4 regions of the Paenibacillus sp. TY11 genome follow, and region 3 is predicted to be linked to each of the others. Evidence: predicted binding sites of a transcription regulator. Region 3 holds the regulator's gene; each other region holds the start of a gene.
The links. Region 3 encodes Rex, which represses fermentation and respiration genes when NADH is low (regulators of the CRP and FNR family bind a similar motif). Its sites were predicted from a motif close to TTGTGAAATATTTCACAA; they were not measured.
Positions count from the first base shown of each region.

Region 1: a site for Rex is predicted at 2,319-2,336, ahead of lpdD (prenylated flavin chaperone LpdD). Genes of this name have one in related genera too.
Region 2: a site for Rex is predicted at 2,318-2,335, ahead of AC6EJC_RS25895 (formate/nitrite transporter family protein). Genes of this name have one in related genera too.
Region 4: a site for Rex is predicted at 2,338-2,355, ahead of AC6EJC_RS15410 (cytochrome ubiquinol oxidase subunit I). Genes of this name have one in related genera too.

Region 1 is NZ_JCBAIQ010000009.1:181,350-189,433, reverse strand. It holds gene AC6EJC_RS12530 (RNA polymerase sigma factor) at 1-358, opposite strand, end outside; gene brfA (ribosome rescue factor BrfA) at 452-655, opposite strand; gene AC6EJC_RS12520 (DUF4190 domain-containing protein) at 749-1,120, opposite strand; gene AC6EJC_RS12515 (hypothetical protein) at 1,343-1,930, shown strand; gene lpdD (prenylated flavin chaperone LpdD) at 1,939-2,289, opposite strand; gene AC6EJC_RS12505 (S8 family serine peptidase) at 2,475-7,979, opposite strand.
Region 2 is NZ_JCBAIQ010000041.1:3,708-11,791, reverse strand. It holds gene AC6EJC_RS25900 (molybdopterin-containing oxidoreductase family protein) at 1-1,042, opposite strand, end outside; gene AC6EJC_RS25895 (formate/nitrite transporter family protein) at 1,398-2,243, opposite strand; gene AC6EJC_RS25890 (FAD-dependent oxidoreductase) at 2,631-3,992, opposite strand; gene AC6EJC_RS25885 (glutathione peroxidase) at 4,386-4,862, opposite strand; gene AC6EJC_RS25880 (hypothetical protein) at 4,950-5,753, opposite strand; gene AC6EJC_RS25875 (ABC transporter ATP-binding protein) at 5,766-6,659, opposite strand; gene AC6EJC_RS25870 (LLM class flavin-dependent oxidoreductase) at 6,891-7,910, opposite strand; gene AC6EJC_RS25865 (AI-2E family transporter) at 8,015-8,084, opposite strand, start outside.
Region 3 is NZ_JCBAIQ010000002.1:1,300-9,383, forward strand. It holds gene AC6EJC_RS02100 (cell wall elongation regulator TseB-like domain-containing protein) at 1-186, opposite strand, end outside; gene AC6EJC_RS02105 (amidohydrolase) at 224-1,525, opposite strand; gene AC6EJC_RS02110 (redox-sensing transcriptional repressor Rex) at 1,512-2,165, opposite strand; gene dinG (ATP-dependent DNA helicase DinG) at 2,211-5,078, opposite strand; gene AC6EJC_RS02120 (tetratricopeptide repeat protein) at 5,235-5,882, opposite strand; gene panD (aspartate 1-decarboxylase) at 5,965-6,348, opposite strand; gene panC (pantoate--beta-alanine ligase) at 6,341-7,279, opposite strand; gene panB (3-methyl-2-oxobutanoate hydroxymethyltransferase) at 7,276-8,084, opposite strand, start outside.
Region 4 is NZ_JCBAIQ010000012.1:113,939-122,022, forward strand. It holds gene AC6EJC_RS15400 (cache domain-containing sensor histidine kinase) at 1-368, shown strand, start outside; gene AC6EJC_RS15405 (response regulator) at 361-2,019, shown strand; gene AC6EJC_RS15410 (cytochrome ubiquinol oxidase subunit I) at 2,419-3,825, shown strand; gene cydB (cytochrome d ubiquinol oxidase subunit II) at 3,812-4,825, shown strand; gene cydD (thiol reductant ABC exporter subunit CydD) at 4,825-6,639, shown strand; gene cydC (thiol reductant ABC exporter subunit CydC) at 6,620-8,084, shown strand, end outside.

The DNA.
Region 1 (8,084 bases), on a different contig from region 3:
GATGGTAATCATCGAAATGTTGCTGTTGCTCTTTTTGTATCGATATTAATCGATGCCAGCGGCTTTTTTTCCTGATTTGATCCAGGCAGTGATAGTACGCTACTTTATAAAGCCACGCCGAAAAGGAAACCTGCTGTCGATATTTACCTATCGCCTGATATACTTTGATAAATATGTCCTGTACCGCATCCTCCGCTTCCTCGCGGTTTTTCAGGATGTAATAGCAATACGTATATATCTGCTTTTCAAAAGTACGTATGATGGTGGCATAAGCCTGTTGATCGCCAGCTTTGACGCGTTCCACGATGGATTCTACATGTTCTGTATGGTCGTTGGCCCCGGGGCTGAACCGTTCCATAGGATCACCTCCTTGTGTGTCCGTCATCATCCTGTATAACGAATACTGTCTTCATGATTGTGACAACTTCTATAAAAAACAAAAAAATTCTCGCTAAAGACAAAAAAAAGAAGCGTCGCTCTGAACGATTCGCTTCTTGTGCTTTATTTTTTGTAATAGTTCCTGCTTGGTTGGCTTCATTCGCACATGCTGTGAGATCTCGCCATAATGACCATTCGTTTTGCGGCTCTGTGCAGCGCAATAGGTTCCAGCGCGTTTCGCCTTGCTCAGCGCTTTTTGTGTTTGAGTACGTGCCATCCGGCTTCACTCTCCTTCATTGGACTCCTTTTATCATAACATCCAATAGTCAAATCGTGAATGGTTTGTCTGACTCAAGCATTCTTCAATTCATTAAATATCTGAAAAAATATCCGGATCGCCACTTGAGGCCGCCACAACTAAAACAACAACTAAGAAAATGATGATCAGCGCATAAATCAGTGTACCAATAATACTGCATACCAGTCCAGCAATGGCCATACCTCTGCCTTGCTCGCCATGACGGTTAATTTCCTTCAGGGAAAGACTGGACAAAATAATACCCACAATTCCGATAATCAACCCAAGATAGGGAATGACAACAGATAAAATCCCGAGCACCATCGAGGCAACAGCTTTACTGTTTGTAGGTGGAACCACTGGGGGCGGGTTAAATGGGGCGTTATAATCGTTCGTCTCCTGAAAAGGATCGGAAGATCGAGGCTCCTTGTAAAAATCACTCATCTGTTTAATTCAACTCCAATAAGTAAAATAGCAATATATAAGTTCTAGGGTACCACAATCTTACAAATCAGGACAGTACTTATTTCAAATTTCTAAATTAGAACGTTAAAAAGAAAAATCATAGCTACATAAGCACTTTTTGAGGTAACCGGGCATACAGTATTTTACCTATTACAGATAAATTGCGCTCCATGAGAGCATCCTGCCAAGGAGGACGGAGCTATGTTATATCGTGTAACATCCCGCAAAAAGGGCTCGCCTCACAAACGTTTAACCGCTGACACGCTCAGGAAAATATCTGCCGCTATGCTGCCATTTTACAAAGCTATTGCAACCCGCCGTGCTTTTGCCGTCCAATGGTCACGAGCTGTCGTTCAGGGCAATTTGGATCGGATGAAATCCCTCCTTTGCTCGGTAGCTCCATTTGCCGCCAAGCAAGGCTTAGGCACGAATGGCATCGGCTACTTTATTTCCTTTTTAGCTCAGCCGCCGATGCTCTATTATACGAACGGAACGACGATTCCACCGGGGACTGTGCAGTTTACGTTTGAGCCGAGGGTTCATCGCGCCATCGCCAAAGCCGTTTTTCCGCTGTATCGCGAATTGGCACGTAATCCATGTTTTGCTTCTGCCTTAGCCAAAGCGATCAACAGGCAAGACCAGCGTGCAGTTCATGTCATGATCCGTAGTTTAATTCCATCCTCTACGCTAAAATCCGTGCAAATTGAGGATGATGGCTTTGCATTACTTTTTAAGTACGCCTTTAGTAAGTATCCATATCGCAATCTACTCATTCGGGAGTTCACTTAAAAAGATCGCTACAAGCGTACTTGCTTGAGTTCTCCAATAAGTTCTTTTCCCAGTTGTATAGCCATGTCTGTCAGCACTCGAATCTCATCCTTGGTTGCATGATCCAAATGCGCCCCGCAGCAAATGGCAAAGTTGCCTGCAAACTCTTTTCGCAAACGAACTGCAATTTCTTCGGTAATATAAAATTCCTTGTGGGTTTGCAATTGCACAGTTTGAATCGGCTCGAGCCTGGCCCCTGCTGTAATCGTTCCCAAATGGGGTTGATCACCGCCTGAAATGAGTACAACAATATCTTCCCCCATAAAATAGGCATCCAGCACAAGACGGATACGCCCGCTTTCTTTTTGCAAATGAATCATATGATCCTCTCCTGCTTAAAAAAATATTATTGTGAAACGATTCACTTCATAGAATTCTATTCAATTGTATCGCTTCCTGAACGGTTCGACAATTTAAAAAAGACCCACAGCAGCCTCTATAAACCGGGGCTTGCTGTGGGCCTTCATTGCTATTCTAAAAAAAGCCTTCCATTCCCTACTCGCTGTTAACGGATCGTGATCGTATGCACAGTCTTACCGCTTGCGCCGTCATTATCCGTCACCGTTAGCTCTACGGTATACGTTCCGGCTGTGGTGAATTTATGCTTCACCTTGGAACCGATCGCTGTATCGCCATCGCCAAAATTCCAGCTGTAACTGACAATTTCACCATCTACATCACGTGAAGCTTTGGCGTTAAATTGTACATTTTTGTTCTTCTTGGCTGATTCGTTAGCCTGAATAATGGCTACTGGCTTTTCATTCGATGTAGGTGGATTCGGATCAGGGTCCTGTCCTCCACCATTGGTAACATACAATCTTCCCGGCGCCTCCGTCTCCACTTCATTTCCCGCTGCATCCCTTACCCGGATCACGATGACTCCGCCTTCCAGGTTCAAAGAAGATGAAGTGAAATAAGTACCTTCATAGTGGCCTGACGAAGTTTCGTTTAACGGAATTTCGTTGCTGGCCAAGGTGGACAAGTTGAAGGGCAGCTCCACATGGAAGGCCGCCTCCAAGCCGGATGCACTGTCAAAGGATACTCGTACCGGCTGTCCTGGAGTGATGCGCACATCCTCAGCAGGGCTAATATTTTCGAGCTTAGGCAGAGCTGTATCGACATACACCGAGCGGGTAACGGTCGTTTCGTTTTCGGCAAGATCCTTGGCCGTCACCGTAATTTGATTTTCACCTTCGTTGATAAGTAACCGCTTGTTAAAGCTGCCGTCACTTCCAAATTCGGCTGGCTCGCCGTTAATCGTCAATTCGGTGAGGAACTCGTCATACACCGTACCGACTACACTTACGACACCTGCATTCGTACGGGCTCCTTCATCTGGCGAAGTCAGGATCAGGCCCGGTTTAGTCTGGTCGAGCGTCACGACCACCGGCTCGGAACGATCCGTTAATTTGCCGTATACCGCTGCTTGAACACTTAGCGGATTAGCACCTGGCTGAAGATCGACCGACAGACTGAACTGACGATCCTTCACCTTGGTTGTGCCAGCCAGTTCCTTGCCGTTAAAGAGCTGAATATCGGCTCCTTCTGCTGGGGAAGTGCCTGTTATGGTAATCGACTCTTCCTGCGTATAGGTTGCCTTCGTAGGTGTTGTAATTGTTGGAGCATTCACCGGATATCTGACGATAGCCCGGATCATGTAATTGCCTTCGTCTTCAGGTGATTGGCTCCATGTGCCGCTCACACCCTGCCAGCTGCGAAGTGCATTCGGTCCACTCTCATCTGTAGCAAGACCCGGCGACTGTGTGCCTACAGCAGACTGCGTATAAACGATGTAAAAGTCACCTTGAACCGTCACCGGCTCTGGCAGCTGTACTGTCGTCCATTGTGTCTCATCCCGTACGGCAGTACCATCGAATGGACCAGCCAATAGACGTCCAGGTGCGCCCGCCGCACCGGAGGCATCATAGACAGAGTATTGGAATGCCGTTCCTCCCGGAGTCGGGAAGGCTGAGTTCCAGAACAAAAGTGATGCACCTGTCACTTGAGCCACTTCCGACTCAGGTGTCATTCTGACTGCCCAAGAGTTGCCCGCCGCGTTAAAGGCTCTGGCATTTTCTCCTGTACCGTCATCATAGGCGATGCCTCCCTGGAAGCCGATGAAAGGTTTCAACGTGACATTCGCTTCCACACTGCCGTTTGGAGGGGCAGTAACGGATACGCTATCGCTATAATAATTCTCGGCCGCAATGGACAATGTGTATGTTCCTTCCAGCACGTCCAGCGTAAATTCTCCAGCCTCATTCGTCTCTACCGGAGCAATACGTGCATCCTCCAGTACCAATACTTTCGCTTTTTGGATCGGTTCACCGGATTGCTTGTCGGTAATGACCCCGTGAATCGTACCATGAGGTACGGCCTGGAGACTAAAGTTCGCTCTAATTACCTTGTTATTCTCAATAGTAACTGCTTTCGTTTGAGGCACGTAACCATAGGCTTCAGCCTTCAACGTATAGTCACCCGCTACATGAGTGAAGCTGTATTTGCCCGTGGTCGGATCGGTTTTCACCGAACGGCCGGTTTCCAGTACCGTAACCGTAGCGCTGGCTGGAAGACTGTCGAGACCGACACGTCCACTATCCACCGTTGTTTCTGCTGGCTTCACTTTCTCCTGGAATTCACTCTTTTCAGTGCTTGTAATTTTGTACAGTGGGAATTGTTCTTCCGCTTTTTCCAACTTGATATTCGACTCAGGTACGAGATCCTTGGTCACTGTCGAAGCTGGAATGCCCAGCACACGGAAATCGTCAATGTACCAGCCGTTTTTGTTCACACTGTTATCCGATTTCAAGCGGAAGCGAATTTGGATCTCATTGCCGGTGTAGCTATCCAGATTGTAATAAACCGGTGCCCACTTTTTACCACTCGTGTTGTGAGAGAATTTACCCAGCTCTGTCCACGTGTCGCCATTGTTTTTGGACACTTCCACATAACCGTAGTCATAGCCTGCCTCAATTTCAAACCAGTGGTTGAAGGTCAGTGTTGCGTTGCGCACACCATTCAAATTAATTTTTGGAGAAACCAGCGAAAAGTCAGCTCCGTTCTCATAGTTGCTATCAAGATCGGTTGCCCACACATTCGGTTTGGACACTGCGCTCTCGGGTCCTACTTCCTTAGGAATGCCGCGTTCCCATTCATCCTTGGTACCGGAATGAGTCCAGCCATTATCCGAGCTGCCGTCAAAATGATCACTATACAGCGTATCGGGCACGTCTACTCTCAGAGAAGCCTCGTTCGACTTGATTCCTTCGTTACCGCTATAATCCTCGGCCGCCACTGCATAATGATAGGTCGCACCGCCGACGGTGATCGTATCTGTGAATGTCAGTCCCGAGGTTGTACCGATGGAAGTATAATTTTTGCCTGATTGGGTAGAACGATACACCTTATACTGCTTCACATCTTCATCGGATGAAGCATTCCAGGCCAGTGCAACGTTGCCCACAGTATCCGCTTCAGCAGTCAAGTTGCTCGGTGCAGCAGGTGCAGCGGTGTCTGGTTCCTGAATCGACAGATCGTCGATATACCAGCCATCTTTCACAATCGTATTGTCACTAGTAAAGTTGAACAGGAGGTATACCTTTTGACCCGCGAATGCTCGCAAATCAAGATATTGTGTTTTCCAGCCGCTGCTGGTGCCGGTAAACGATAATACCTGCTCAAACGCATTCTGATTGTTTGTGGTCGCTACGTACACTTTGCCGAAATCAGAATTGTTTTCAAGATCGTACCAATGCTTGAAGCTGACCAGTGCTCCTTTTGAGCTCTCGGTCAGATCAATCGGAGGGGCCATAAAATAACTGTTGGAGTTGGCCTGATATTGGCCTTCGAGATTGGTCGCGATGACCTTTGTACCCGAATGTGCGCTTTTAGGGCCGCTTGTCGGGGTTCCCCATTTCCAGACACTGCCCTGTCCACCGATATTGATACCGGCAATGTCTTTTTCAAAATCCTGTGTGTAGCCTGGTTTAACGCCTTTAGAGACATTAACCTTGTATACTTCAGTTTCAAATCCGTTATTACCGTAATCATTTACACGAATATAGTATTCCAGACCAGCGCTGTCCACCAAAAAAGTCGGGATGGACGCTTGATATGTACCGTCTTTGCTGTCGCCAGAGGTCCGTTCCAACGGAATATATACATAGTTTGACGTACCCGCTGTTTTGGCAAATGCCTCAACGGCTGTCACGCCGACATCATCCGTTACATGAGCAGTCAGAGGTATATCAATACCCTCGAATGCCGCAGCAGGCGGTGTATGCTCGAGAACAGGTGCTTCCAGATCGTCGCCACCCGTTACGACTTTACCGGATACGGAGCCCAGACCCTGCATGACCGATCCGACTGCATCCAGCGCATTAATGACACCATGTCCGTATCCATTGTTTGGCGAAGTAGGATATGTGCTGTCCGTGCGCGGTGTAGCAGTGTTCATCAAAATTTCCTCAAGCTGATCTACGGTAAGAGAATGATTCGCTTGTAACAACAGAGCTGCAAGTGCCGCAACATGAGGTCCCGCCATGGAAGTACCGTTATATCCGCCTTTATAGGCGCCACCAGCCACAGATGACCGGATATTCACACCCGGCGCGGAAACTTCAGGCTTTACCTCACCATATGGTGATGGTCCTAACAATGAGAAGCTTGCCAGTTTATCATTGCTATCAGTAGCTCCAGTGGCAAAGGATTCCGGATAGTTCGCCGGATTGGCTACCGATGCAGGTCCGCCCGGATTGGAAAGTGAGGTATTACCTGCGGAGAATTCGGGGAAGATTTGAGCATCCCGCCATGCCTGAACCACAGGCCGGAACCATTCATCAAGACCCGGTCCGCCTCCCCACGAGTTGTTCACTACGTCTGGAGCAAGCTCGGGATGAAGATTACCTTGGGCATCTTTTGGCGCAAGCAGCCATTGACCGCCATCCAGTATAATCGCATCCGTCGTTTCCGGATTAAAAATCCGAACCGCAATCCACTTCGCACCAGGTGCAACGCCAATTCGGTTCGTTCCGTTTTCTTCGGAGCCGACCATCGTGCCCATCGTATGTGTACCATGGGAATCGTCTTCCTGATCGACCGGAAGCGTCGCATGACTATGCGGATCGTACCAGCTCAGCTCGGGATTCACGACATTGCCTGCCGCGTCCAGACCCCGCCATTTGCGATGGAGAGCCGGATGTGTATAATCTACACCTGTATCGAGATTAGCAACCACGATTCCGGTTCCGTCGATTCCTTTTTCCCACACTTGTGGTGCGTTAATATGGGATATGTTCCATTCCACCGTAGACGGGTCTACAGCGTTCTTACCTGCATTGCCAGGCTTAGCCGATGTTTTGCCATCGTCCTTCTCCAGCTCTACAGCTTTCTCTGCCGTTTCAGACTTCGCCGTTTCTGTTGTCGCTTTTTCAGCCGTTTTGGCGTCTGCTCCCTCTGCTTGCTTGTCAACCGTCACCTTTTGCAGATAACGTGTTTCATTCGGCAAAACTTTGTCGACCTCAGGCAGCTGCGAAATATGATCCAGCACCTCCTTGGTGCTTGTTACAGCCAATGCATTGACAATAAAGTAGCTTTTATATTCCTTCACTCCGCCGCTCTCTGATTGTTTATCCAAATAATTTTCAAGCCCATATTGGGTTCTTGAAGCCGTTTCGCGCAGAGAGCTAATCACATGGCTGCGCGCAGCCATTTTGGCAGCGGAGGGCGTTATTTTCTCAAGTAAGGCCTTCTGGAGAGCATTTTTGGAAACCTTGTTGGTGTCTACCTGTTCTTTTAATTTGACCAGATAGGTAACATAGTTGTTCTCCTCAAACTGTTTGGTCAGTTTCGGGGATACCTTCGCGGTCGTGACCTTGTGCGAGGCTGATTTCAGCTCCAGCTTGGAGCCATCCGGTGTGTTATTCGCCAAAGCGGGTTGAACAAAAGAAAAGGCCATAAGCAAAGAGAGTCCGATAGATAGTGGTTTCTTGAATCGTTTAGGTTTAATCAATTACTTCTCCACTCCTTTTACTAGGTTTAATGTTTCTGGAATAACCTGTACAGAGTAAGACCTCATGCCTTGCACATCAAACACACGGGTTGCGCAACACGATGT
Region 2 (8,084 bases), on a different contig from region 3:
TCAGCCATTGTCCAGTGAGCGCGGGCAAGCATGTAACCGCGCGTACGTTCATACCGCCATTATCATGATGCTGAAGCCCATTACCGATATTGATATACGCCGCTCTTGCCTTTCCGTACATTTCCGCCAAACGGATAATATCCGCTTCCGGCACGCCAGTAATCCGCGAAACCCGCTCTGGTGTATACGACTTAACATGCTCGCGTAGTTCCTCATGACCTACCGTGTAGCGACGTAAAAATTCGTCGTCCGTCAGTCCCTGATCGAACAGCACATTCATAACACCCAGCGCGAGCGCCGTATCCGTCCCCGGATATAACGGAATGAACCAATCCGCCCATTGCGCCGTCCGGTTGCGATGAACGTCAATAACAACCACCTTAGCACCTTTTTTACGTGCCTTCTCAGCCAATACTACCTGATGCATGTTGGTGCTGATGACATTTCCGCCCCACACAATAATGAGGTCTGCATTCTCTGTGTCCTCCGGGCTGGTGCCGCCCTTAAAACCCATAACGGATGCCCAGCCTTCATTCCCGGCCACGCTGCAAATCGTCTGATCCAGTTGGCTTGAACCCAGTGCATTGAAAAATCGGCGATCCATCCCATCCACACTCAACACGCCCATATTGCCATAAAAGCTGTAGGGGAGAATGGATTCCGGTCCGTCCGTACGCATCAGCTCCTTGAACCGACCTGTAATGGTATCGACCGCCTCTTCCCAGCTAATTCGTTCAAACTTCCCTTCCCCTTTAGGGCCTACACGCTTCAACGGATAGAGCACCCGATCAGGATCATATACCCGCTCCGTCATATTGCGAACTTTATTGCAAATAGCCCCTTTGGTAATGGGATGATCCGGGTTCCCAGTCACCTTGACAATCTTTCCATTTTCCTTGTGAAGGAAGAGCCCACACGTATCCGGGCAATCTAACGGGCATACAGCCGGAAAAATACCGTTCTTCTGCTCCGTCATCCGCTGTCCTCTTTGTAAGTTTTGTTGAAGCGTGGCCTCAGGAGGCGCGCTATTGCGATGATCCATTTGTTGATGCTCCTTTCCGTTACCGTTTCCAAAAATTACACTGCTCTTATCATATCCACAGCTATAGCCTATGGCAAGAGAAGGATTTCCCCACACAGCCGCTCTCCAAAATATTAAAAAAATCCGTCTGCTGCATAGAGCAAAACGGATTTTAAGAATCATAATTTTTTTTTTATAATTCTGTTTCATCATTTCTTACCGAGGGTAAAAGAGATCAAGGCATTATGGACGAGAGCACACTCATCCTCCATGCCAAATCATGGACCACTCCCAAAAAATCCGCCATGACAGGTTTCGTTCCCCCGGGCCTGTCATGGCGGATTTGCTTTGTTCATTTCTGCTCAAAGTTACGTCATTAAGCATGATCACTTAACGGTTTTGATGCAACCGAAGAAGTGGTTTGAGATTCATTCACTGGATGTGCGTTGGTTTGAGGCTTTTTTAAATAGGCCAACCAGTAGGCTCCAGCCACAAACAGGCTTCCTCCTACCAAATTCCCTAGCCAAACCGGAATGAAGTTCATAACATATTCTGCCCATGTAAAATGGCCTGCAAAAATAGCCGCCGGAATGAGAAACATATTGGCTACAACGTGCTGAAATCCTATAGCGACAAAGGCCATAGTCGGGAACCAAATCCCCATAATTTTGCCGCCGATGGAGTCTGTGCTATATGCCAACCATACAGCCAGTGCTACGAGCCAGTTACATCCTATACCCGATATAAACGACTGCAAAAAGCTTTCATGCAGCTTATGTCCTGCCATATCCACCACTTTATCCAGGTAAGGACCCGTTTCTGTCAAACCCAGCACATGCCCAAAGAAAAATGCAACAAATAACGCACCTGCAAAATTACTGAGCGTAATAATCGCCAAATTACGAAGCATGGCCCCCGTCTTAATCCGTCCTGCCCATCTCGCCAAAGGGACAGCCATCATATTGCCGGTCAACAATTCTCCGCCAGCAATTAAAACTAATACCAGGCCTACAGGGAACACGGCAGCTCCAATAAAGGTAGCAATGCTTCCCCATTCTTTAGGCGCACTTGCAATAACACGTATATCCAGCAAAAACCCGAGTGCAATAAATGCACCTGCCAAAAATCCCAATACTACCGCCACAGTCCACGGGTTGTTTGCCTTGGCCACTCCTGTTTCTACCGTCTTTTCGGCAATTTGCCCCGGTTTATAGCTCGCCATATATCCCCGCTCCTTTAATATCTTTTCACTAAAATATTCTTCTTTCATATTTTATTTAAAATCAGTGATTTTGTTTGTGAAAAAAATCACTTTCTTGAGTATTAAAAAAACAGCCCTTGGATCAAGGACTGTCTTTCTGTATTATTACATTTACTGCGCTACTACACGCTTTACATTTAATTGTATTCTTCCTTTTCAACTGCTCTCAAGAACCAAATAACTCCGCCCATACCACTTGCTGCGACCACTACAAGAAAAAGGATATAAAACAAATCCATAAGCTACTTACCCCCTAATCCTTATGCTACTCTATATTGTACTATAAGGATTCGTCCGTACGTCTCAGATTGTTGACAAACTTATGAACAATGTCACAGACAAATCTAATTATACAGTAACTGGGTTCCGTTCGGATATTGTAGGCAATGCTTGTAAACCTGCTGCATTCAGGAAATTCCAAGGCTTGTTATAATGCGGCTGGAAGAAGAAATCGACAAAGGCCAACTGGTCAATGGTCATATGATTTTGAATGGCTACGGATAGTGTGTTAATGGATTGCGTCAAATCCACTTTCGACATAATTTGAGCCCCCAAAATTCTTCGTGTCTCCTGCTCATATACCACTTTCAGTAATACCTTTTCGGAGGTTGGCATAAATTCAGGCCGGTAGCTGTCCTCAATGGTTACAGCTTCTACAGTCATGCCTTCGTCCGTTGCTGCCGCTTCCGTCATGCCTGTTCCTGCGATATTGTCTTCGTAAATTTTGATACCCGAAGTTCCTTGTGTTCCCATGTAGGCAATGGTCGGTTGTACCAGATTACGTGCCACCAGCGTACCCATACGAACCGCGTTGGTCGCCAATGGGATATAAGCCATTTTGCCTGTCGGATTATAGCGAATTGCACAACTGTCGCCTGCTGCAAACACGTCCGGGCAGCTACTTTGCATATAATTGTCCACAATGATCGCACCGTTAGGCAACATATCTACCTGGCCTTTGAGTAGATCCGTTTGAGGACGGAAACCGATACAGAGAATAACAAGCTCTGTTTCATATTCTCCTTTGGAGGTCACGACTTTATTCACCTTACCGTTCGTACCCTCAAAACGACTCACCGTCTCGCCAAGCACCAGCTTAATACCATGATCCTTCAGGGAATTTTCAATCCGGTCTGTATACTCATGGTCCAAATACTTATTCAATATACGATCAGCACTGTCGATCAGCGTTACGTTTTTACCGTTCATTTGGAAAGCCTCTACCAGTTCAACACCGATGTATCCAGCTCCGACGACTGTAATGTTCTGTACGTGCTTGGCTTTCTCAATGATATCATTCGAATGATTATAGTTTTTACAGAGCAAAATATGATCAAGTTCAATGCCTTCCAGCTTCGGAATAATTGGCCACGATCCCGTGGTCACAATCAATTTATCAAATGTGTCCGTAAATTCTTCACCTGTTTGGAGATTACGTGCATGCAGCGTCTTGCCTGCGGTATCCACACTCGTTACCTCATGAAGCATCTTGGTCACTACACCCAGGTCAGACAGTTGATCCGGGGACGAATAAAACAATCCGTGCGGATCCTTGACGACACCACCTACGTACAGCGCAATACCACAAGATAAAAACGAAATATTGTCATTACGCTCGTAAACGGTAATTTCGGCATCTGGATAACATTTAGCTGTGTTGACGATAGCTGCCGTGCCTGCGTGTGTACATCCGATAACTGCTACTTTCATGTTGAATTCCTCCTTGGTGTGTGGGCATAAAATGTATAATAATTGTGAATAGTTTCACGTAAACAACTTGCCACTACTTGTGATTTATTTCACTTCATGCGCTTATTATAATGTGATATTTTTCACATTACAATAGCTTTTTATGATATTCACAATTTGTCCACATTTAAAAAAGAAAGGATATACGAGATCAGCCGTTTGCTGAAATGTCTCTTTGCTCCATTCAGTTTTCCCTGTATGCCCCTTGATTATGCCCTTGGAACAGACTTTCACATGATGCGATGACCATTAGGCGAATGCGTATGTAGAGAACAAAAAAAGGGTCGGTTTCCCGGAAACATGCCGGAAATCAGACCCTTTTTAAACATATACTTTGGAATTAAAGCGAAGCTATTATAGCAATTGCTCAATGGCTGCTTTCATCGCTTCCGGTGACTCCTTAGGCTCAAAACGACCCACAGGCACACCTTCACGATTCACAATAAATTTCGTGAAATTCCACTGAATTGTACCATCTTCCTGTTCTCCAGGTTGCTGCTTCTTCAAATATTCAAACAGAGGCGCTGTATCCGGTCCGTTGACATCCACTTTGGCGAATACCGGGAAATTAACCCCGTAATTCAGTTGGCAAAATTCAGCCGCTTCCTCGCTGCTGCCCGGCTCCTGACCGCCAAATTGGTTGCAAGGAAAGCCTAATACAACTAATCCCCGATCCTTATATTCGTCATAAAGCTTTTGCAAATCCCCATATTGCGGGGTAAGTCCGCATTTACTGGCGGTATTCGCAATAACCAGCACCTTACCGGTGTAAGTATCCAGAGAAACCTCCTGATTCGCTGGTGTTACGGCATTATGTGAATAGACAGACATACAGCATCCTCCTTCGTATCGCTTGGTTTAGGTTTCATAACCTATTTTACCCATAACGCGACGGACATGCCAACCTTCACAGATACTTTACCATGATGCCACCACTTCGAGTCTGCGTTCTTCACGTTCGGAAGCGGACATTCTTGGGCAAGCATAACAATAACGCTGGCCTCCACCTGTTTTGTAATATTGGCAACAGGACGGTTTCATGTAAGTATTTTCACCAGGGCGGTAAGGATTGTCCAGTTCAACGAGACGAACCGTAAACGGGTTTCTTTTACGCCCGAATACCTCTCCCTCCAGCTCACGCGTCACATAAACATAATCTTGTTCAAAGCGCTCTACATCCTGAGGATCAGTCAACGATGGCAGTACTCTGTCCTTAAAATACAGCAAAGTCAACGGAAACTGTCCCCACATTTGTCCAATAGATGCGCTTCCCACTGCAGCCATCGCCTCCAATATCGGCCGCATCTGCAAGCTGTAAAAGTCACGGAATACTTGCTGAGCCTGTTCGGCAGAATGGTGGTCCCCATTGTCCCGCGTATTGTCCAGCTCCGTTTGATCGATGACTTGGAGGCTAATAGAAGGATATTGGCCTTGATAACAAATATGAAATCTGAGATTAGAAACGGACAGATCCAAACGGCGTTCACACAGAGACACCATAAAATGCTGCGCAAACACGAGGCCACGCAACTGGTTCACAAAATAAACAGCTGCGGTCAAATCGTCTTCAGCACGCAGAAGATCGCCATAGTACTCCATCACAGAGCGGATCTCCTCTGGTTCAAGCCATTCTGCCACTGGTCCGGAATATACTGCATCCTCCGGCGTGACTCTAACTATTTTCGCTAATTGCTGAAGCTGATCATAATCCAGTGGTCTCATGGTGTGTCCCCTTTAACCTCTTGCCGCTACTTGTGGTCTAGCATCACGTCGCTCGGCAACAGAACCCACGGGTTGCTTCTCTTCCACGTTCATTCCCTTTACTGCCTGGCTTACCGCAGGCTGTCCAGCCAAAGCATACGGAAGACAGAGCGGTACACCCGTACGAGGATCTGTTACAATATCCGCCTCAATCCCGAACACCTCACGCAGCACATCAGGAGACATAACCTCATTTGGGGTTCCTACCGCCTCAGCCTTCCCTTTTTTGATCGCAATCATATGCTGAGCGTACCGGGCCGCATGGTTCAAATCATGCACGACCATAACAATGGTGCGTTCCGCCGAAGTATTCAGATACTCTAGCAAATGCAGCACTTCCAGTTGATGTGCCATATCTAAAAATGTAGTCGGCTCATCCAGAAACAAAATATCCGTATCCTGCGCAAGCGCCATAGCAATCCAGGCACGCTGACGCTGACCACCAGAAAGCTGATCAATCGGACGATCGTGGAACTCGCTCATTCCTGTTACTTGAATTGCCCACTCTACCATTTTGCGATCTTCCGCTTTCATGGAGCCAAAACCTTTTTGATAGGGAAAACGTCCGTAAGATATCAGTTCCGTCACGGTCAATCCTTCCGGTGCAGTCGGATTTTGTGGCAAAATAGCCAACTGCTTAGCTACTTCCCGGGTGGATTGCTTATGAATGGATTTACCGTCAAGCAGAACACTGCCGCCTTTAGGATTCATGATGCGAGCCATCGTCTTCAGAATGGTGGACTTACCGGAGCCATTTGCGCCCACCAATGCTGTGATTTTCCCTTGCGGTATTTCAACGTTCAGATCTTCTACAATCAATCGATCTTCATAAGCAATATCCAGATTTGCCGTTTTCAGACGAAACATTTGGAATCATCCCTTTCCCTTATCCAATATATATAGTCACGGGCTTAACGCACGACTTTCATCAAAACTTCATTCTATCTTTATATAATAAAGATATTGATAATCATTATCAAGTGTTAACTGGCATATTCCCTCTATCCTACAATGTATATCATCAAATATTCCCTCAAAAATTCAAAAAAAGATCACAGCTCCTCAAAGCTGTGATCTTCTGAATCCCGGCAAATCCCATTAAGACTGTACAGAAGACAGCCCAAATGCTTCAGCCATGAGACGTATAGATTTCATTTTGGCATCAAAGTCGTGAATAATGCTCGCAACCATGATCTCCTGTGCATTATAGTCCTTACATAATTGCTCAATCTGACACTTTACCTGTTCGGGCGAACCGACCACCATACGCTTGCGATTCTCACGAATCCGCATCCGGTCATATGGCGTATACGGATACGCCAGTGCCTTTTCGACGGAAGGTGTTCCAGCTGAGCGCATTCCCTGCTCTAATAGTACAAGAGACAAGTCCATGCTGGAAGCCAACCGATTCGCCTCCTCTTCGGTATCCGCACAGATAGCAAATACGGCTACAAGCGAACGCGGTTGGTCACTATGCTGGGAAGGCTGGAAGCTTTCCTGATATCCCTTCATAGCGCCTGTGCCGCCTTCACCGTTAATGAACTGCGCGAACGCAAAGCCCACGCCACGCTCGGCGGCCAGACCTGCGCTATCACCGCTGGAGCCAAGCAGCCACATTTCCGGTACAGTTTCTACGAGCGGCATCGCCTGTAGCGAACCGAAGCGATGCCCGTTGCCTGTGCTGTCATGCAAATAAGCTAGCAGGTCATCCAACTGCTCAGGGTACAGATCAATGCCACCCCGCATTTTGCCTTCTTGCAGGGCTCTGGTCGCAATCGGCATCCCTCCGGGCGCTCGTCCCAGACCCAAATCAATGCGTCCCGGATACAATCCCTCCAGCACGCGGAAGTTTTCCGCTACTTTATAAGCGCTATAATGGGGCAGCATCACACCACCCGACCCCACTCGAATGGTTGAGGTCCGGGCGGCCAGGTGTGAAATCAGTACCTCCGGACTGGAGCCTGCAAGATTCGAGGCAGAATGGTGCTCTGATACCCAAAAGCGATGATAACCCAAGCGTTCCGCCTCTATAGCAAGCTCAGCGGTCTTTTGTAATGCTTGCGCATGCGTCATGCCTTCCGATACCGGAGATTGGTCAAGAATGCTGAGTTTTATCATAAAAGTCTGACCTTTCTGTTTTGGAATAAGAATAGACATTAATTATAGCGCGCGAAGCCACAGTTACCCAAGAGAGGCCCACATAGATTCTATAGTGGAAAAGTTTATTTTTCGTAAAGACTTGTGTTCACTTTATCCGCCTCATAGAGATGCGAACGCTTTTTAAAGAAACTG
Region 3 (8,084 bases):
ATCCCACACTGACTTCCATGTCTCAGTCGTGCTGACCAGACCACCCGATTGCTTAGCCTTAATGATAGCGGCATTTTTCTCAGCCACCTGGTCTTGAGTAACATAGGAATAATACCAGAAGATGCTGACCAGGATCAGTATCACGGCCAAAATGGCGACCGCTATCCATTTTTTCTTATTTTTCAAACCTGTGCTTCCTCTCTAAGGGGATGTGACACCTGAATTAGCGCGACAGCAGCCCTTCAAAGGCGGCTTGTGCCTCATGTTTGATGCGTTCCTCGTCCATAGTCAGGCACTCACCGTTTTTCACAACCTGACGACCGTCTACCCACACATGAGCCACATCTTTGGCGCTTGCAGAGTATACGGCATGGGAAATAAGATCTGTACGCGGCAAGAAATGTGCCTGATTCAGATCCAGCGCGATAAAATCAGCCTTGTTGCCTGCTGCCAGCGCTCCTACCTCTTTTAAACCAATCGACTTTGCGCCGTACTCCGTTGCCAGACGCAGCGCCTCATTCGCAGGAACTGCCGTAGGGTCACCGGATACTCCTTTGTGAATGAGTGCCGCCAGACGCATTTCCTCAAACATATCCAGATTATTATTGCTGGCAGGACCATCTGTTCCGAGAGAAACGGTAACACCTGCACGCAGCAATTCAGGCACTCTTGCCACACCACTTGCCAGCTTTAAGTTGCTTCCTGGATTATGCGAAACCGCTACACCACGTTCAGCCAGTAAAGCTATTTCTTCGTCGTTCAAATGAACGCCATGGGCAACAAGCGAAGGACGGGAGAAAAAGCCAAGCTGATCCAAGTGTGCAACCGGACGCAAACCGTAGTCGCGTACGTTTTGCTCAACTTCGGCAATCGTCTCAGACATGTGCGTATGCAACGGTAAATCCAGATCATGCGCAGCTTGTACGAATTTTTCAATAAACGCAGGCGGACATGTGTATGGCGCATGTGGAGACATCATCGTTGTAATACGGCCGTCTGCCTTACCATGCCAGTTACGCGCAAAAGTCACGGCCTCAGCCAGCTTGATCCGCTGTTCTTCCTCCGAACATAATCCAATTGCTCCACGCATCAGACTTGCACGAATACCTGACTCTTCAGCTACACGAGCCACCTCATCCATATGATCGTACATGTCCAGGAAGGTCGTTGTGCCACCTTTCAGCATCTCCAGCACAGACAAGGATGTACCCCAGTACACATCCGTAGATGTAAACTTGGCTTCCATAGGCCACATTTTTTCCTGAAGCCATATTTGAAGAGCTAGATCGTCCCCATACCCACGTAGCAGAGACATCGCCGCATGACCATGTGTATTAATCAGGCCAGGTAAAAACAGCAGTCCCTTACCGTCAATCGCTTCCGTCTCTTCCTCACCCGCAGGCAAAGTCTCACCAATGTAAGTAATACGGCTATCCTCCACAATCATATAACCATGGATTACCCCAGCTTCCGGTCTATTTACGGCAAAAGAGCCGTTTTTAATTATCCATTTATTCACTGTCATATTGTGTTTCTTCCTTTCCGTCCTCTAAATAATAAGCGAGGCTTAGCAAATCCGTTGTAAAATCTGTGGCATGTATCCGAATATTGGCCGGTGCCTTAAGAGTAGTGGGTGCAAAGTTCAGGATTGCTCCAATTCCACTCTCAATAAGCCTGTCAGCCACGTGCTGTGCTTCAAAATCAGGTACGGTAATAATCCCGATTCGAATGTTTTTTTCCTTAACAGTTGCTTCCAATTCATCCATTGGTTGAACGACCAACGTATTGATCTTGGTTCCAACTTTATCCGGAAACGAATCAAATACCGCTACAATCTTCATATTGTCTTTTAAATAAGCGTTATAATTCGAAAGGGCTTGCCCCAGATTACCCGCTCCGACCAATACCACATTAATTTGCTGGTCGATTTTCAGGATATGGCGTATTTTCTCAATAAGATAAGTAACATCATAGCCGATACCCTTCCGACCAAAATCTCCAAAATAGGCGAGATCTTTCCGGATTTGGGCCGGATTCAAATCTAACCTCTGTCCCAACTCTTGAGAAGAGACCGTAGCCACCTCCCGTTTGTGCAGTGCATTCAGATAACGTAAATATACGGGTAACCTCCGTACGACAGCTTCTGAAATTTTATCTGATTTCATACTTGCTCCCCCTAATTGTAACGGACATGCTTAGGTGTCCGTCCGTTATGCCTCTGTCTCCGGGGCGGATTGGAGCCATTCAGCGATGCGGGGCACCATTTGCTCCGATGGCATATGCTCCATTTTTGGTCCCGGTAACGAGTACAAAAAGTGCTTTCCGTAATAGGATTCGATCACGCGCGTATCGTAAACGATGACGACCCCGTGGTCGCTCGCTGTACGTACCAACCGCCCAAATCCCTGTTTGAAGCGAATGACCGCTTGTGGTACAGACAGCTTCATAAATGGATTCTTTTTCTGCTGCTGGAGCAACTCGCTTTTTGCCTCCAGCAACGGGTGATTCGGCGGTTGAAACGGCAAGCGGACGATGGCCAGACAAGTCAGAGCCTTCCCCGGAATATCGACGCCTTCCCAGAAACTGCTGGTTCCCAGCAATACAGAAGCCTTGGCTTCCTGAAAACGGCGGGTTAGCTTACTGCGACTCCCACTGTCCACACCTTGTCCCAACACGGTAATATCGCTGGATGCTAACGCCTCTTTGAGCGGCTCATACACTTGCCGGAGCATCCGATAGGAAGTAAACAGAACGAGCATTCTCCCCCGCGTCGCCTGAGCAGTCGCTCCTAGAGAGTTAACGAGCATATCTACAAAATGTGCATCTCCTACACTGCCCTTTACACTCGGGAAATCCCGTGGAATGACCAGCAACACCTGATCCCTGTAATTAAAGGGTGACGGGAGCTGCGAAGTCATCAGCCGCCCTTGATCTGCGGCCTCCTGCAAGCCGAGCTGATCAGTCATGTACTGAAATGATTTATCTACCGATAAAGTAGCAGACGTCAAAATAATGCTTCTTTTTTTGTCAAAAAACATTTCTTTCAACTGGCGGCTCACATCGACGGGCACCGCATAAAATTGCAATGATTTACTACGGAATTGCCCACTCGCTTCAAGCCAGTATACGGTTGTTTCATCATCGAGACGCATAAAGAAGCGCAAATTTTCCCTGATCCCCGCCAAATCCTTGAGCAGACCCGTAATATCTGTAATAAGGCTATCAGCCGCATAATCGTCATGCTCTTCCTTGACGTCCAGCATCAGCTTATCGCCCTTGCGCAAAATTTCGCTCATCGTTACATAAAGCTGATTTTCCAACGCCGCCGCCTGATCCCACTTCCCAGGCTTGGCCGACGGTTTGAGCCGGGAAGAAAACTGCCCTGTTTCACCCGGTGTCGCATCACTTCGCTCCGGTAACATGCCAAAAAGCTTGTCGCTTAGCAGGTCCCAAGTTTCCTTAACCTCCAACACGAGTGGATACAGCTGGTCAATGGTTGAGGCCCAATCCGTCGACTTCTCATGGCCCGATTTTGCCAACTGTTGACGAAGTGAAGGCAGTTGGCCGTTCTTGCTGTCTTTGAACAGTCGCGTCAGTGTATGCACGAGTGTGAAATATTTCATATGCATTCCCAAGTGCTTACCAGCTACTTCCTCCAGATGATGGGCTTCATCAATCACCAGATGTTCATAGCTGGGCAACAGCTGATGACTTGCTTTGACGTCCGTGAACAACTTGGAGTGATTCGTAATAACCACATCCGCTATTCCTGCTTCGTGACGTGCACGATGATAATAGCATTTGCGAAACCATGGGCAAGAACGACCAAGACAGGACTCGGAATCACTGGCCACCGTTTCCCAAAAATCCCCGCCACGGTTGCTCAGATTCAGTTCCTCATCATCACCGGTTTCCGTCAGCGTCAGCCAGACGATCATCTGAGCCGCTGTAACTAAATCTTCCTTTGGTGTCGCGAAGTCTCTTCTGTTTATTTTATGTTCAAACTTGCGCAGACACAAATAATGTCCCCGACCCTTAAAAATGGCAGCCCGAAACGGGAACGGAATCACCTTGGTCAGCATCGGAATATCGCGCTCGCGTAATTGCTCCTGCAGGTTGATTGTATGTGTACTTACCATGACTCGCTGTCCTTTTTTCACACTGTGATACAGCGATGGGAGCAAATAACCGAGGGACTTGCCTGTTCCTGTACCTGCCTCGATTAGCAGATGCTTGTCTTCACTCAGTGCCTGATTTACACCCTCAATCATTTGTATCTGCGCCTCGCGCTCCTCATATTGGCTCAAGGATGAACGCAAATTGTCCCGCACATCATCCATGTACTCCTCAAAGGAAACGCCTGATAGTGGATTCGGGTCATCTTCTCTACGCGGAGCAGCCAGATCCGTCCAATCTTCCACTTTCAGTGCAAGCTGACGAAAAAACTGATGTCCCTCCAAATCCTGAATAGGATCAAGCTCTTTCTCTTCACGCACCCCGTCAAGAAACCATCCAAGGTCACTGCCTTCCTCTGCGAACAAATCGCTGAGCCGCTGTATAGTTATCAGAGGCAACGCTTGAAGCTCACCCAGACACTTTAAAAACACCTCAGCCGTAGCCAACGCGTCGCTGTCTGCTTGATGAGGGCGGTCATGCGCCAGCCCGAACTCAGAAGAAACAAAACCCAGCTGATAAGATGATAGTGATGGAAACATAATTTTTAGAAAATCCATCGTATCCAAAATTCTTCCGCTAAACGGCAAGTAGCCGCACCGATCCAGAGCGTTTTGCAAAAAATTAAAATCAAACGCCACATTATGACCGACCAGCACGACATCGTCCAGCATAGGCACGAGCTCCATCATCATTTCTTCGAGTGCAGGAGCATCCTTGACGTCATCGTCTGTAATTCCGGTCAACCCGGTGATAAAAGGTGGAATAGATCTGCCAGGGTTCACATAAGAGCCGTAAACACGGGAAATGCTGTTATCATGATCTATAATTGCAAGTCCGACTTGAATGATGTCATCCGCGGACTGGGTGCCTGTCGTTTCAAAATCCAATACCGCAAATTTCATTCAACTTAATCCTTTCTTGTGACACATACAAAAATAATAACTCTGTATAATAGCATAGCAGAAGATCGCCTGTTTGGAAATTAAGACAGCCAAAAAAGACGATGCACACGCCGCCTAAGGAGGTGGGCATGCATCGTCTTACTCGGTGTCTGACAACTACATCCAGGTCATCATAGAGCTGTCGTATCGAAGCTTTTCGGCACCGGACAAACAGGCTTCCATATTGTGCAACGGCTCGGGCAACGCAGGATCGAACTGATGCGCGAGAGCAAAACATTTTTGCGCCTCCTCTACGTCGGCCTGCTTTGCCATCAGACAGCCTAGCGCATTATAGATAACAGCCTTTAGTCCTGGCCGCTCAGTCAGGTGCAGCACCTTCTGAAAATGGCATACAGCCTCCACTGGATCATCCAATTGAAAATATGCCATTCCCATATACATGCGACTCTGCCAGCTGTTTGGAAAATGCTGTAGCACCTGCTCAAATTGTTGGATTGCCTCAGGGTACATAAGTAATCGGTAATACCCTTGCCCCCGGCTAAAAGCCGGCAGCTCCTTTTCAGGCAGTTCCTTTTCAGAAAGCTCTGTGTCAGACATACCGGACTCTGTGGAAAAGCCGGCCGCACGCAGGCAAACCATTTTTTCCTCAAAGGCCAGCCACTCATCCATAATTCCGTCACTCATTCTCCGCAGCAGACTCCAGTGCTGTAGCAGCTCCTGCCTGCGGGAGCCCTGGGCTGATGGGTAATGCTTCACGATATCATCTAACATGCTGTTCATTTCTGCGAATACATGCTGGAACATGTGCATCCCGCCCTTACGAAAGATGGATTAATACACTCACATTTTTCGCTTAAAGGACGGGTTTCATCCGCACTCCCATTCATTACATGATCGTCGCGTGTACTTCCTTGTTCAACGTTTGGGCTGGTTTATTATGTTCATCAACAAATACCACAGTCGGTTTGTATGTTTTTGCCTCTTCATTCGACATAGAAGCGTAGGAAATAATAATGACCGTATCACCAGGCTGCACCAAACGCGCTGCTGCACCGTTGAGACAAATCACGCCGCTACCACGCGGTCCGGGGATAACATAGGTTTCCAGTCGAGCTCCATTGTTATTGTTTACAATTTGAACTTTTTCATTCTCCAGCAGATCCGATGTTTCCATAAGATCCTCATCTATGGTAATACTCCCCACATAATTAAGGTTGGCTTCCGTAACCGTTGCCCGGTGAATTTTGGATTTCATCATGGTTCTAAACATGGGAAAGCACCTCCGCTTTCTGTAATCTTATATTGTCAATCAGTCGAGTATTCCCAAATTTCACAGCCAGCGCTACAATGACGTCTTCCTGAACATCACATAGCCGCTGCTCGGGACGAAGGGGCTCCAGACCGGGAAAAGTTAATATTTCAATGTAGTCAATGTCCGCCAAGGGCGAGGAAGTAATGGTGGACTCCACCATTTGATGTAACTGACGGATCGTAAATGTGTTCTGTACAACATCTTCGCTCACTTCACGCACCTTGCGCAGTGACTGGGACAGCACCAACGCCTGCTCACGCTGTTCCGCGCTTAAATACACATTACGGGAGCTGAGGGCCAAACCATCGGCCTCTCTGACGATGGGGCAAGGTACGATGGTCACATCCATATTGAGATCAGTCACCATCTGCTGGAGCACAGCAACCTGCTGCGCGTCCTTCATTCCAAAGAAGGCCAAATCAGGACCTACCATGTTAAAAAGCTTGGCTACCACCGTAGTTACACCATCAAAATGTCCTGGACGGGAAGCGCCGCATAAGCGGTCCGTCAAAGCGGATACGCGAATTTTGGTTTGGGTTGGCTGCGGATACATTTCTGCTACAGTTGGCAAAAATACAATATCCACGCCCTCGCGCCGCGCTACCTCCAAATCACGAGCTTCATCGCGGGGATAGCTGTCCAGATCTTCGTTGGGTCCAAATTGAATCGGATTTACGAAAATGCTAAGCACCACCGTATCTGCCATTTCACGCGCCTTGTGCATCAAGCTCGCATGTCCTTCATGCAGGTATCCCATTGTTGGTACAAAGCCGACTTTATGTTGCTGTAAAGAGGCAGAACCGTGTACCGTTTTTGCTCCGTTTGTCCCAAGCTGCCGACGTTCAGCAATAACCTTTCGCAGCTGGGCCACTTCTCTTACGATGATCATGACTGAGATTCCACCTTTTCCTTAGCTTGTTCCTGTGCCTGTCCTTTTGCTTTACCGTACAGGGATTCCACAACGCGGTCGTCCGCGCTGAACACATGCTCTGCGGCCGGAAATGCCCGCCCCTTCACATCGCTCACATACTGCTCAATGCTGCTGCGGATCAAGCCGCCTACATCGGCATAGGTTTTAACAAAGCGTTTGCTGTAATAAGGCGATGCGTATTGAATCAGATCGTGATAAACAAGCACCTGACCGTCACATCCACGTCCAGCACCGATGCCAATGGTCGGAATGGAAAGTTCTTTAGAAATCGCAGTTGCCACTTCCTCAGTCACCAGTTCCAATACAACGCCAAAGGCACCCGCCTGCTCCAGCGCCTTGGCATCCGCCATCAACCGGCGTGCGTCCACTTCGTCCTTGCCTTGAATGCGATATCCGCCAATCTGATTAACCGACTGCGGAGTAAGCCCGATATGTCCCAGTACAGGTACACCTGCCTGAACAGTTGCTTTTACGACGTCGGCAATTTCCGCTCCGCCCTCCAATTTAACAGCATGCGCATGTCCTTCCTGCATCAGACGGCGGATGCCCTGAAGACTTTCCGATACGCTGCCGTGATATGTCATGAAAGGCATGTCCGCTACGATAAATGTATGCTCCGCGCCTCTTGCGACTGCCCGGGAATGATACACCATATCATCCAAGGTTACAGGGATGGTTGAATCGTAACCGAGAACTACGTTACCCAGCGAGTCACCCACGAGAATCATGTCAATTCCCGCCTCCTCGGCTATTTTAGCCGATG
Region 4 (8,084 bases), on a different contig from region 3:
AAAGCGCGAAGGACATGTCGATTCCTCCCTTAATTATACAGCCGCTGGTGGAAAATGCAGTCATTCATGGCCTAGAAAATAAAGAAGAGCCAGTTACCGTGAAAGTGGATATTACGATAGAACCAAGAGAGCTGCAAATTAAAGTGGCGGATGATGGGATTGGCATGGAAGCGGAGCAACTGACCCGTCTGCTGGCTCGTATCACGGGTACGGATGAGCCGGAAGGGAGCAGTATTGGTCTGCGTAATGTTCACCAACGTCTAACGTTGATGTATGGTGAACGTTATGGTCTGCATATTGAAAGCGCATTACAGGCAGGAACAACCGTATACTTTTCCATACCAAGGGAGGAAGAGTCGAATGTATAAAGCAATGATTGTAGATGATGAGCCCGCGATTCGTGAAGGATTGTCCTCCATTATTGACTGGGGGGATTGTGGCTTCCGTATTGTAGATACGGCAGGGAACGGACGCGAGGCTTTGGAAAAATTCGGAGAGCATCGGCCGGAACTGGTCATTGTAGATATTCGTATGCCCGGGATGAGTGGACTGGAGGTCATACGAAGCATACGTGAAATGAACGGGGAGCCGTTTCATTTTCTCATATTAAGCGGATATGCAGACTTTGATTATGCACGGCAAGCCATGGGCTTCGGGGTGGATGGTTATCTATTGAAGCCAGTTGATGAGGAAGAAATGACGACAGAGCTGAAACGGGTACGGCAAAGCATTGAGGACGAAAAGGAAGACGGCAAATGGGGGAGTCCGCCTTCCTATGAGCGTGATTGGATCGAAGCACTACTGTTTCCGGTTCATGGAGAGCAGGCTCCTGATGATGTGGAACGCAGCAACTCTCTTCACAGAGCATCCAAGGAAGCTGAACATCAAAGCGGCGATGGAAAACACGGACAACAGCTGGCGTTACCAGCATTGGACTGGGGTAGCTATCAGGTCATTTTGCTGGATTTGCGTATACCCGACTGGGATCGGCAAGCCCGGCAGTCGGCATCAAAGCAGCGACTAACAGAAATGTGCCGTGAGCAGGGCAGAGGCATTGTGTTTGAAGCCGGAATATATACGGGCCTATTGCTTCCCGCCACGTTAAAAACGGAGGAAGATGCTGTTCAGCTACTGGCTTCTTGGCGACAGGAGCTACAGCCGTGGGTAACGGAAATCTATGTGGCTGCCGGTGATCCGGTAGACATTCTTAACGATATCGCCAGATCTTTTGAGCAGGCGCTACGATTATTGGAGCGTACGTTTTTGTTCCGGGCAGAAAGGGTAATGCTTCCCGGTGATCTACACGAATTGGAGACTGTTGATGCTGGAATGGATGCATTGAATGATAGAGCCGCGGATGATCCCATACGCTATGCAGAAAAGCTGTACTATGCACTGGATATGGCTAATGGTGAAGCTGCGACCCGTGTAATTAAGGAAATGGAAGCCCGATTTCCACGGGTTTATCGTACAGAATCTGCAATCAAGGCGGCGTTCGCTCAGACATTCACACTGGCGCTTAACAAGTATGCAGCTGGACAGGAGCACAGCCGAGCCGTGCTGGAGGAGCACTCCAGCTTGATAACCGATGTATATGCTTATTCCACATTGTGCGAGCTGGTGGATCACTCGCTGGAGCATGTGTTGAAATGGATTGGCCAGACTGATACTGGTGGCAAAGAGATCATCATGAAACAAATGATTGACTTTATACATAGTCATTATGATGGAAATTTGCGACTCGAGTTACTGGCAGATATGTTTAATTACAATAGTGGCTATTTGGGTAAACTGTTCAAAAGTTATACAGGCGAGGCCTTTAATGCCTACCTGGATAAGGTGAGGATTGAGCGAGCAAGGGAATTGCTTGCACAGGGAATTAAGGTGCATCAGGTGGCGGGACGCGTGGGGTATGCGAATGCAGATTATTTTCATAGTAAATTCAAAAAGTATGCTGGGATGTCGCCTTCCTCTTACCGTAATCGGGTTCAGAAGAACGGAGGAACAGATGGCAGTTGATAGATCCCCTTGGTTTAACGCTATGAAGTCTCTCTTGCAGATGTCGGAGGAACGTCCTCCGAACGAAGAGAGGCTTTTTTTGTATGGTAAAAAAATGGATAGATCAATCGAAAATATCACAGTTATTAAGAAATTTAGGCTGTTTTCATAAATTCGTCATCGTTATGACACACCTTTGACACGATGTTCACATTTTCGATTCTATTTTATTTAAATTTATTCTATATAATGGGGATATTCTGAAGCCGGATCATGAAAACAATGGTGAAGGTAGCTGAGTGAGTCATTCCCTAAAAAGTGACCGCTGCATATGTAAGAATGTGAATACTATCACAAATATAAAGAAGGCTTCAGACTATAAATCATTGTTAAGAGAAGTGCAGGGGGAGGAGCAACATCATGGACGTATTGGATTTGGCACGGTTGCAGTTTGCAACCACAACGATTCTTCACTTTGTTTATGTGCCGATCTCCATTGGATTGTCGTTGTTGGTGGCAATTATGGAGACTATGTATGTTATCAAGAAAAATGACTTGTACAAAAAAATGGCTCAATTCTGGGGAACGTTTCTGCTGATTAACTTTGCACTGGGCGTAGTCACCGGGATTTTGCAGGAATTCCAATTCGGGATGAACTGGTCGGACTTTTCTCGTTTTGTGGGTGATGTATTTGGTACGCCGCTGGCAATTGAAGCGCTGCTTGCATTTTTCCTGGAATCAACCTTTATCGGATTATGGGTATTCGGTTGGGAAAGATTGTCCAAAAGTGTCCATTTAATCTGCATGTGGTTGGTATCTATCGGTACGATGTTGTCGGCTTTGTGGATTCTGGCTGCCAATTCATTCATGCAGCGTCCAGTAGGATATGAGATTCAAAATGGGCGTGCAGAAATGAAAGATTTTGCCGCTCTGTTAACGAACGAACAACTGCTATGGGAATTTCCGCATACGTTGTTTGCTGCCTTTGCGACGGGGGCATTTCTCATCGCGGGTATTAGTGCATGGAAGCTGATGCACAAAAAGAATATGGACTTTTTTAAACCTTCTTTTAAATTAAGTATTATTGTTGCATTAATCAGCGCTATAGCTATTCCTTTGTTTGGTCATGGTCAGGCTCAATATTTGGTGAAAACACAGCCAATGAAGATGGCTGCCAGTGAAGGTTTGTGGGAAAACAGTGGTGACCCGGCTCCTTGGACGGTTATCGCATGGATTGATCCTGGAAACAAGGAAAATACCTTTGAGATTAAAGTTCCTTTTGCTTTGAGTTTTCTATCCTATAGTAAATTTTCCGGCTCTGTGCCTGGTATGAATGAGCTTCAGGCAGAATATGAAAAAACCTATGGTCCGGGCGATTATATCCCGCCAGTACGTACTACGTTCTGGAGCTTCCGCATTATGATTGCGGCGGGGTGCGCCATGATTGCACTTGCTTTATACGGAGCTTATTTGACTTTCCGTAAAAAGTTGGAGGGTTCGCATCGCTGGTTCTTCCGTCTCATGATATGGGGGATATCTCTTCCATTCATTGGGAATACTGCTGGTTGGATCATGACTGAAATAGGTCGCCAACCGTGGACTGTATTTGGTTTGCTTCAAACAAAAGATTCTGTTTCGCCTACTGTTGTGGCAGGAGAAGTGCTGTTCTCGTTCATCTCATTTACCACATTGTATTTAATTTTAACAGGTGTGCTGGCGTTTCTGTTTTTCCGTACGGCTCGCAAAGGTCCGGATATCGAGCCACATCAGCAAACGGTCATTCATGACCCATTTGCTCAAGGGGGTGACACCATTGTCGCTAAATGATTTATGGTTCTTATTAATCGCTGTATTGTTCACCGGCTTCTTTTTTCTGGAGGGCTTTGATTTTGGCGTGGGGATGGCTACAGGGTTGGTACCGCGTAATGACCAACAAAAACGTTTGATGATCAATACGATTGGTCCATTCTGGGATGCCAACGAAGTGTGGCTGATCACAGCAGCGGGTGCGATGTTTGCCGCTTTCCCGCATTTTTATGCGACCATGTTCAGCGGATATTATCTGGTATTTGTGTTTATTTTGCTAGGTTTGATCTTACGTGGAGTCTCCTTTGAGTTCCGTGGCAAGGCAGAAGGGAAATGGTGGACAGGAACGTGGGATGCTTGCATTCTGATTGGCAGCTTCCTGCCGCCGATGCTGTTCGGTATGGCCTTTGCGGCTTTGGTGAAAGGTGTACCGATTCAGCAAAACATGGATTTGAAAGCTGGATTTTCCGATGTGTTCAATGGATATACCGTATGGATTGGACTGACAGTGGTCGGAATGTGCCTGATGCACGGACTGACGTTTATTTCTCTGCGGACGATTGGAGAAGTAAGGGATCGTGCTCGTGTGATCGCGTCCAAATTTCTTCCGGTATTTGGGATTTTACTCGCTGGTATGGTGGTATGGACTTATTTTGCAACGGATTTATTTGCACGTCGCGGTCCTTTTATGTATGTTGCGGTTGCGGTGGGAATTGTCGCCTATGTGCTGACATGGTATTTCCTGAAGCAGCGCCGTGAAGGATGGGCCTTCGGGATGACAGGTGCAATGATTTTGCTGACCTTCGTTTCATTATTCGTCGGTTTGTTCCCAAGATTTATGGTGAGTTCGATCAACAGTGCTTTTGATTTGACGATATATAATGCAAGCTCCAGTCATTACACACTGAAAGCCATGACGATTGTTGCAGCAACGCTTTTACCCTTTGTGTTGGCTTATCAGGCGTGGAGCTATTTTGTGTTCCATAAGCGTCTCAGTGAGAAGGATCATTTGGAATACTAATGGATAAAGCATGGTTTGAATTAAAGGGCATTCGGCCAGTAATGCTGCTGCTGGCCGCCCTTTCCCTGCTCCAGGGGGCCGCTGTGATTGCACAAGCAATCTTCTTGGCAAAGGCTGTTACGATTTTATTTGAACAAAATCCGCTGGTGATGGCTTGGCCGTCGCTGGCGTTGTTTTTCGCGGCTTTTGCAACGAGGCATACGATGATCTGGCTGCAACGCCGGACAGCCGGCCGTTTTGCCGAAGCATCAGGCGCTTCCTTACGGGAGCGTCTGCTTGCACGTTTGTTCGAGCGGGGTCCGGGTTTTGCTGCGAAGGAAGGTAGCGGCAAGTTGGTAACGCTAGCTCTGGACGGGGTGGATCGTTTTCGCACGTATTTGGAACTGTCCATTCCTCGCATGATTGACATGATGGCTGTAACTTTACTTGTGCTTGTGTATGTTTTCACGTTAGATGTCATTTCAGGTGTGATTTTGACGACTACGATGCCGATCCTGGTGGGCTTCTTTATTTTGCTTGGCTTGGCGGCGCGGAAGCAGGCAGATAAGCAGTGGCGTTCCTATCGTCTGTTATCACATCATTTCACCGATTCATTGCGTGGACTACAGACACTAAGGTTTTTGGGGCGTAGCCGAGAGCATGGGGAAAGCGTTGGGAAGGTCAGCGACCAATACCGCACGGCAACGATGCGTACGCTGCGGGTGGCGTTTCTTTCCTCATTTGCCCTCGATTTTTTTAGTATGCTATCGGTCGCTTTTGTCGCGGTAGGCTTGGGTTTGCGCCTGATTAGTGGTTCGGTGGGTCTGGAGGCAGCACTTGCGGTGCTTATTCTGGCACCAGAATATTTTATGCCTATACGCCAGTTGGGATCAGACTATCATGCCTCACTGGATGGTAAGGAGGCTTGGGGAGCGATGCGTTCCATTCTCGGTACAGAGGATGAAGCGACCGAAGGAGAGCCACACATAAATTCTGCGGATACCCTCACGGGGAGTGGCAGTACGGTCAATGTTAAGGATGCGGATAACGGTAAAGGATTGGACATCACAGGACAAGATACCCTCGAGTTGTCCAATGTGTGCCTCCTTAATGAAGACGGTTCCGCGCGGCTTGAACATGTGTCTGCAAATGTTGAACCGCACATGAACATGATCGGCATCGTCGGAGCTAGCGGTGCAGGTAAAACGACGCTGCTTAGTCTGCTTGGCGGCTTTGCTGATCCTACTTCGGGCGAGCTGATCCTTAATGGATGCCGATTGGCTGGGGATGCTAAAGCTGAATGGCAGCGGCATATTGCCTATATTCCTCAGCATCCATACCTGTTTAGCGCTACTTTGGCAGATAATATCCGCTTTTATGAACCGGAGGCATCCAACCAGCGAGTAGAGTGGGCGATTGACGCGGTTGGACTGCGTGAACTGGTGGACGGTCTTCCGGGGGGATTGAATGAGCCTATTGGTGAAGCAGGTCGGACGCTGAGCGGAGGGCAGGCGCAGCGGATTGCATTGGCGCGGGCATTGCTCAGTAACCGTCCGGTCATTTTATTGGATGAGCCAACGGCACATCTGGATATTGAGACAGAATGGGAGCTAAAACAGACGATTTTGTCGGTTTTGAAACACAAGAGAATGTTTCTTGCCACCCATCGGCTCCATTGGATGCCGGATATGGACTGTGTCTGGATGATGAATCAAGGTCGTCTGGAAGAAGTAGGCTCCCACAAGCAATTGGTTGCCCATAAGGGGGAATATTACCGATTGTTGACGGGGATGTCGGAAGGAGGGAGCGGACGATATGAGAGCAACGGACAATAGCAGTCAAGGCTGGTTTGTGACTTATCTGAGACAATATTTTTGGGCCTTTCTGGCAGCTGCCCTTTTGGGCGCGCTGGCAATTGGATGTGCAGGCGCGTTGCTCTTTACGTCCGGTCATCTGATTACCCGTTCGGCCTTAAAACCGGAAAATATATTAATGGTGTACGTCCCAATTGTGCTTGTGCGAACGTTTGGCTTTAGTAAAGCGGTCATTCAGTACCTGGAACGCTTGGTAGGACATGATGCTGCGCTGCGCCTTGTGTCCCGTATGCGGGTACGCTTGTATCGGGCAGTGGAACCGCAAGCGCTGATGATCCGCAGCAAATTCCGTACAGGGGATCTGTTGGGATTGCTGGCGGAAGATATTGAGCAGCTTCAAAACATCTATTTGAAGCTAGTCCTGCCTGCGTTATCGGCGTTACTGATTTATGCAGTAGGCATCTCTGCGCTCGGATGGATGGATGGAACATTTGCTCTGCTAATGGCGCTATATGGCGGATTTTTGCTTTTTATCGCCCCAGCCATCTCGCTATGGACTTCGCTCGCCAAACGGCGAGCGTTCAAACAGGAACGGAGTAAAGCCTATCAGGAGCTGACTGATGCTTTGTTCGGCATGAGTGATCTGGTGCTGAGCGGACGGACTGGACATTTCCTGAGCACCTTTACACAGCGGCACAAAAAGGCTGCTGTGGTGGAAAATTCGCTTCGCCGGGCCGAGTGGCGCTCTCATTGGATCGCACAATGTGTTGTAGGCGGCGGAATTGTGATTATGACTGTGTGGGCCGGAGGGCTGGTAGCACAGGATCGTATTGAAGCAACATGGCTGGCATCCTTTGCACTTGTAGCTTTTCCGTTGTTGGATGCCTTCGTACGCGCTGGAGAAGCGGTGGTTCATGCACCGGAGTATCAGGATTCACTTCGTCGGTTAAAGGATTCAGAGAAAGATACACATACACCTGCGTCATCATCGCTTGCGGTTACTGTGGATGCAGGGCAACCAGCAGCAGGCGGCCCAGCAGACACTATAGAGGAACAGGCTGCCACTCAGGGATTTGGTCACGGAGGGGACCTGCTGCTGAACAGCGTAAGCTACCGCTATGCAGCAACGCAAGAATGGAGCGTGCGTGATATCTCCCTGCACGTACCGCAGGGGGGCAAGGTTGCATTGCTTGGCCGCAGTGGTGCAGGCAAGTCCACGCTGCTGAACCTGATTCAGGGAGCATTGCAGCCAGATGAAGGTAGCGTCACTGTCGCAGGGATACCCGTATATACAGGTGGAGCTTACTCCAGTCTGTTTGCAGTGTTAAACCAGCAACCGTATTTGTTCGATACGACGGTAGCGAACAATATTCGGTTAGGACGACCCGATGCTACGCTGGAAGAGGTTCGTGCGGTAACGGAACAGGTGGGACTTGGAACCCTGATTGATTCATTACCGGAGGGCT